Regions from separate parts of the Bacillus sp. FSL R5-0422 genome, predicted to be linked through region 1. Evidence: a T-box and tRNA genes for the amino acid it is inferred to sense, from the RefSeq annotation. Region 1 holds a T-box; the other holds one or more tRNA genes.
What was found. A T-box is a leader RNA that pairs with one kind of tRNA and senses whether it is charged. The one in region 1 lies ahead of thrS (threonine--tRNA ligase), so its partner is inferred to be a tRNA-Thr.

Region 1 (3,320 bases):
ATTTCTGTATCGCCAATGACAGCGATATAAGGGATTTTTTGCATTTGTGCTTCTCTCATTTTATAGCCGAGCTTTTCATCCCGTTCATCGATTGTGACTCTGATGCCGATCTTTCTTAATTGCTGCTGCACCTCGAGGCAATGATCAAGGTGAATCTTTGAGACAGGAATGATTTGTACTTGCACTGGTGCCAGCCATAACGGGAAGACGCCAGCGAAATGCTCAATGAGAATGCCAAGGAAACGATCAAGAGAACCAAAAATGGCACTGTGAATCACAACTGGCCGTACCTTTTCATTCTTTTCATTGATATATGTTAAATCAAATTTCTCAGGCATTTGAAAATCTAGCTGGATTGTGGCGCACTGATGGCTACGCTGCAAAGCATCTTTAATATGAAAATCGATCTTCGGGCCATAAAATGCCCCATCTCCTTCATTTACCTGATAATCGACCTTTAGCCGATCAAGCACATTCTTTAGTGCTGACTCAGAAATATCCCAAATGGCATCATCCCCTAACGCCTTTTCTGGACGAGTGGATAGTTCCACAGAGTACTCAAACCCAAATGTCCGATACATATGATCAACTAATTGGAAAATCTGTTTGATTTCAACTTCAATTTGATCTTCTCTCAAAAAAATATGGGCATCATCTTGGCAAAATGTTCTGACCCTGAACAATCCATTTAATGCGCCGCTAAATTCATGACGATGCACCTGACCAAACTCAGCCATTCTGATCGGAAGGTCTCTGTATGAATATAAGCTGTTTTTAAACATGAGCATATGTCCTGGACAGTTCATCGGTTTTAAAGCAAAGCTTGTATGATCAACTTCTGAGAAATACATATTTTCATGATAATGATCCCAGTGACCTGACTTTTCCCATAGCTCTTGGTTCATCATAAACGGTGTGCTCACTTCTTCATATTGTGCTTTACTTCGAACTTCTCTTGAAAAGGCCATTAATTCATTTCTCACAATCTGACCTTTTGGTAAATAAAACGGCATACCTGGCGCTTCTTCTGAAAACATGAACAGAGATAATTGTTTCCCTAATTTTCGGTGATCACGTTTGCTTGCTTCTTCCATGAAATGAAGATACTCGGCTAGTTGTTTTGGATGTTGAAACGCGACACCATACACTCGCTGCAATACATCTTTCTGACTATCACCCCGCCAATAAGCCCCTGCAACACGTGTTAGCTTAAATGACTTTACGAATCCAGTAGAAGGTAGATGAGGCCCGCGGCATAAATCGATAAATTCACCTTGCTGATACACTGTGATGGCTTCTTCCGATGGGAGACGTTTTAAAATATCCAGCTTATATGGATCATGCTCAAACATCGATTCAGCTTCTTTGTAGGAAATCTCCTTTCTTTGGATATGATGATTCTCGTTGATGATGTTTTCCATTTCTTTTTCAATAGCAGCCAAATCCTCTACACTTAATGTTTGATTCAGCTTCATGTCATAGTAAAATCCATTTTCAATAACAGGCCCGATTCCAAGTGTGACATTGCTATATAACCTTTTCACAGCTTGGGCTAATACGTGTGCAGATGTATGGCGCAGTACTTCAAGCCCTTCTTTTGAATCGAGTGTGACAATAGACAGCCGAGTATCGCTTTCCAGCTGATGACTGACATCGACCATTTGTTCATTGATCTTTCCTGCCACTGCTTTCTTCCTTAAGCTTGGGCTAATATAGGAGGCAACATCTGCGACAGTCGTACCTGCAGAGAACTCCTTTATCTTTCCATCTGGAAATTGAATCTTCACCATTTTTTCTCTCATGACTGACACACCTTTCTTTTTTTTAAAATAAAAAAACACACCCATCCCGTGTAAAGGGACGAATGTGTAATCCGTGGTTCCACCCAAATTCCCATAATGCATACTCGCTTTATGGCTCTGGTGCCGTAACGTGGCATTGACGGTATTGGATACTTCAATTTTCCCCAATACAGCTCAAAGGTGGTAAGACAACTTTTCTGCGTTAGGAAGATTTCAGCGTGACTTCCCTCTCTGGTAACCGATAAAAGCTGCTCATGTCCTTTTCAAAGCAATGATCATAGTTGAGTGTACAAAAAAACACACCCATCCCTCATAAAGGGACGAATGTGTGATCCGTGGTTCCACCCAAATTCCCATAACGCGTATTCGCTTTATGGCTCTGGTGCCGTAACGTGGCGTAGACGATATTGGATACTATGATTTCCCCAATACAGCTCAAAGGTGGTAAGACATTTTTCTGCGCTAGGAAGATTTCAGCGTAACTTCCCTCTCTGATAACCAGTAAAAATGACTCATGTCCTTTTCTTCGCTTTTAATTTCTCCATATCTTACATGAAGGTGATGGATCATGTAAAGCTTTATTTTTTGCAGAGTAATTGCAATTCATTCTTTAAATGTAATATTGCGCGTATTCACTTGGGCTGTATTCAATTTGAAACGCAGGAGATAAGGCTCGTTTCACTTCTTCAGTGATACGCTCTCCTTCTTGATTGAATTTCTTTTCCATGTCTGCGCCATTTGGCAGCAATTCATCTGTCTCTTCGTCAAACCAGCGGCCATACCGTATATTCCAATTCCAGATCTTCGAGAAAAGGGTATCGCTTACTGGTACATCATCTCTTTCTAAATGACATTGACAATGCCCACAATGAAAAGGTTCACCACCGTAATCTCCTTCAATTTTCACAAAAGGATGCTTCTCAAATTCTCGACAGCACACCCATTTTTTGAAGCGCTGACCGAAGCCTGTCAGTTTAATTGAGTAATAACGCATGGAAGTGCGTCTTCCTATCATGTCAAAAATGCCTTGATCAATTAATGTCTTCAGTCGATACTCAATAAAATCATCACCGATATACTGTTCTAAATGACCAATCACTTCTCCTATTAAGCGTGGCGTGACGATGTACTCGTCTTCTGGCGCGGACTGATGAAGCCGCTTAGCCATTTTCACTAAATAAGCATCAAATTCATCTTCTGGTACGCTGATCGCTTGTCCTTTTTTCCATATCCGCAGCGTATGATTTTCTTTAGCAAATGAAAGCCATTCGTTTTGTAATATTTCTCTTTCTTCTGTTGACACTGTGTGAATATGCTCTTTACTTCTGTACAAAACCTTCAATTTTTCTGATGTGATTTCCCCGGAATGTCGAATATCCATTCTTCTTGTATTAGTATTGAACAGCTGATCAAATGCAGTCGTTGTATTGATTACAGACAATTCTATGCTTTTCTCTTTTAATAAATAGACGGCATATCGTAAGCCAATTTGCTCATGTGCATTACTGCCTGTCCAGA
Region 2 (3,320 bases), 1.8 Mb from region 1:
CATGATTGGATATACAAATGGAGCGGGTGATGGGAATCGAACCCACGACATCAGCTTGGAAGGCTGAGGTTTTACCACTAAACTACACCCGCAAATATGTATGGGGCGATTGATGGGAATCGAACCCACGAGTGCCAGAGCCACAATCTGGTGCGTTAACCACTTCGCCACAACCGCCATACTATCAATATTTTTTTATAAAAGTGGCTCGGGACGGAATCGAACCGCCGACACACGGATTTTCAGTCCGTTGCTCTACCAACTGAGCTACCGAGCCATGTATTCTTTTTAAAAATGGCGGTCCGGACGGGACTCGAACCCGCGACCTCCTGCGTGACAGGCAGGCATTCTAACCAACTGAACTACCGGACCATTTTGGTTGCGGGGGCAGGATTTGAACCTGCGACCTTCGGGTTATGAGCCCGACGAGCTACCGAACTGCTCCACCCCGCGATGATATCAATTTAAGTTTTTAAAAAATATGGCGGAGGAAGAGGGATTCGAACCCCCGCGGGCTTTGACACCCCTGTCGGTTTTCAAGACCGATCCCTTCAGCCGGACTTGGGTATTCCTCCGTATAGATGGTGGACCTTGTAGGACTCGAACCTACGACCGGACGGTTATGAGCCGTCTGCTCTAACCAACTGAGCTAAAGGTCCTTTATAGCGGCGGAGGGGATCGAACCCCCGACCTCACGGGTATGAACCGTACGCTCTAGCCAGCTGAGCTACACCGCCATGATCAAAATAATCTTTTAAAAGTGGAGCCTAGCGGGATCGAACCGCTGACCTCCTGCGTGCAAGGCAGGCGCTCTCCCAGCTGAGCTAAGGCCCCATAAAAGATGGTCGGGAAGACAGGATTCGAACCTGCGACCCCTTGGTCCCAAACCAAGTGCTCTACCAAGCTGAGCTACTTCCCGATCTTAATGGCGCGCCCGAGAGGAGTCGAACCCCTAACCTTTTGATCCGTAGTCAAACGCTCTATCCAATTGAGCTACGGGCGCTTATTTATAATGCCGAGGGCCGGACTTGAACCGGCACGGTAGTCACCTACCGCAGGATTTTAAGTCCTGTGTGTCTGCCAATTCCACCACCCCGGCGTGGATGGTATAAGCGGAAGACGGGATTCGAACCCGCGACCCCCACCTTGGCAAGGTGGTGTTCTACCACTGAACTACTTCCGCATTACAGGATTTCTTTATTTTATTTGGCAATGCGGGTGAAGGGACTTGAACCCCCACGTCATAAAGACACTAGATCCTAAGTCTAGCGCGTCTGCCAATTCCGCCACACCCGCATGAAACATGGTGAGCCATGAAGGACTCGAACCTTCGACCCTCTGATTAAAAGTCAGATGCTCTACCAACTGAGCTAATGGCTCGCTTTAAAAGCGACTTGTCTATCTTACCATATGAAACTGGTGCCGGCAAGAGGACTTGAACCCCCAACCTACTGATTACAAGTCAGTTGCTCTACCAGTTGAGCTACACCGGCTTTATCTATCCTAACATTATGTAAGAATAAATATGGTGGAGGATGACGGGCTCGAACCGCCGACCCTCTGCTTGTAAGGCAGATGCTCTCCCAGCTGAGCTAATCCTCCATTATGTAGGAATCTCTCGATCCGACAAAGATTATTATATACAGGTTTTCATCATTTGTAAAGGCTATATTAAAAAAATTTTATTTCAATTTTCATCCCGTATTTCTTTTAACAAATGACCGTTATTTCCTCTAATCAATCAGCGTCATCTAACGCTCATCACTTAAACGCCTCCACTCTATATTCTCTTTAAAAATGGGCAATTCCTTCATAAATATTAGCATCTCACATTAGATACCCATTATGTCTGAATTAGAATTAATTATCTACTAATATCAATACAGAGCTTTTCTATCATCTATTCATCTAACTCTTTACTGGTTATTTCATAGTTAACTGGAATACACGATCTCATTTTTAAAGAGTTTCATCTGCTTATAAATACGCTAGAGTGGAGTGTTGAAACGTTCATCAAACAAGTGCAATCAGCAGCATATTTTCTCAAGAAGCACAAAAAGACCAGTTCCAAATGGAACTGATCCTTATACAAGCTTGGCGGCGTCCTACTCTCACAGGGGGAGACCCCCAACTACCATCGGCGCTGAAGAGCTTAACTTCCGTGTTCGGTATGGGAACGGGTGTGACCTCTTCGCTATCGCCACCAAACCTGATGGAGAGAATGTTCTCTCAAAACTAGATAACAATGTTCAAACTTCACAATAGAATATAGGTTAAGTCCTCGATCTATTAGTATCTGTCAGCTCCACGTGTCACCACGCTTCCACCTCAGACCTATCAACCTGATCATCTTTCAGGGATCTTACTTCCTTGCGGAATGGGAAATCTCATCTTGAGGGGGGCTTCATGCTTAGATGCTTTCAGCACTTATCCCGTCCGCACATAGCTACCCAGCGATGCCCTTGGCAGAACAACTGGTACACCAGCGGTGCGTCCATCCCGGTCCTCTCGTACTAAGGACAGCTCCTCTCAAATTTCCTGCGCCCGCGACGGATAGGGACCGAACTGTCTCACGACGTTCTGAACCCAGCTCGCGTACCGCTTTAATGGGCGAACAGCCCAACCCTTGGGACCGACTACAGCCCCAGGATGCGATGAGCCGACATCGAGGTGCCAAACCTCCCCGTCGATGTGGACTCTTGGGGGAGATAAGCCTGTTATCCCCGGGGTAGCTTTTATCCGTTGAGCGATGGCCCTTCCATGCGGAACCACCGGATCACTAAGCCCGACTTTCGTCCCTGCTCGACTTGTAGGTCTCGCAGTCAAGCTCCCTTGTGCCTTTACACTCTGCGAATGATTTCCAACCATTCTGAGGGAACCTTTGGGCGCCTCCGTTACATTTTAGGAGGCGACCGCCCCAGTCAAACTGCCCACCTGACACTGTCTCCCTGCCCGATAAGGGCAGCGGGTTAGAAGGTCAATACAGCCAGGGTAGTATCCCACCGATGCCTCCACCGAAGCTAGCGCTCCGGTTTCCAAGGCTCCTACCTATCCTGTACAAGCTGTACCAACATTCAATATCAGGCTGCAGTAAAGCTCCACGGGGTCTTTCCGTCCTGTCGCGGGTAACCTGCATCTTCACAGGTACTATAATTTCACCGAGTCTCTCGTTGAGACAGTGCCCAGATCGTTGCGCCTTTCGTGCGGGTCGGAACTTACCCGACAAGGAATTTCGCTACCTTAGGACCGTTATAGTTACGGCCGCCGTTTACTGGGGCTTCAATTCGCACCTTCGCTTACGCTAAGCGCTCCTCTTAACC

Region 2: it encodes a tRNA-Thr, which carries the amino acid that the T-box ahead of thrS (threonine--tRNA ligase) is inferred to sense. The anticodon was not compared.

The regions. Positions count from the first base shown of each region.
Region 1 covers NZ_CP152014.1:800,297-803,616, reverse strand. The annotation lists gene thrS (threonine--tRNA ligase) at 1-1,802, opposite strand, end outside; T-box leader at 1,854-2,078, opposite strand; T-box leader at 2,116-2,338, opposite strand; gene MKX52_RS03865 (DUF1835 domain-containing protein) at 2,413-3,320, opposite strand, start outside.
Region 2 covers NZ_CP152014.1:2,682,215-2,685,534, forward strand. The annotation lists tRNA gene MKX52_RS13705 (tRNA-Ile) at 1-1, opposite strand, end outside; tRNA gene MKX52_RS13710 (tRNA-Gly) at 19-92, opposite strand; tRNA gene MKX52_RS13715 (tRNA-His) at 102-177, opposite strand; tRNA gene MKX52_RS13720 (tRNA-Phe) at 205-277, opposite strand; tRNA gene MKX52_RS13725 (tRNA-Asp) at 296-372, opposite strand; tRNA gene MKX52_RS13730 (tRNA-Met) at 377-453, opposite strand; tRNA gene MKX52_RS13735 (tRNA-Ser) at 483-575, opposite strand; tRNA gene MKX52_RS13740 (tRNA-Ile) at 583-659, opposite strand; tRNA gene MKX52_RS13745 (tRNA-Met) at 664-737, opposite strand; tRNA gene MKX52_RS13750 (tRNA-Ala) at 762-834, opposite strand; tRNA gene MKX52_RS13755 (tRNA-Pro) at 843-919, opposite strand; tRNA gene MKX52_RS13760 (tRNA-Arg) at 927-1,003, opposite strand; tRNA gene MKX52_RS13765 (tRNA-Leu) at 1,014-1,099, opposite strand; tRNA gene MKX52_RS13770 (tRNA-Gly) at 1,112-1,183, opposite strand; tRNA gene MKX52_RS13775 (tRNA-Leu) at 1,214-1,296, opposite strand; tRNA gene MKX52_RS13780 (tRNA-Lys) at 1,305-1,380, opposite strand; tRNA gene MKX52_RS13785 (tRNA-Thr) at 1,418-1,493, opposite strand; tRNA gene MKX52_RS13790 (tRNA-Val) at 1,527-1,602, opposite strand; rRNA gene rrf (5S ribosomal RNA) at 2,093-2,208, opposite strand; rRNA gene MKX52_RS13800 (23S ribosomal RNA) at 2,270-3,320, opposite strand, start outside.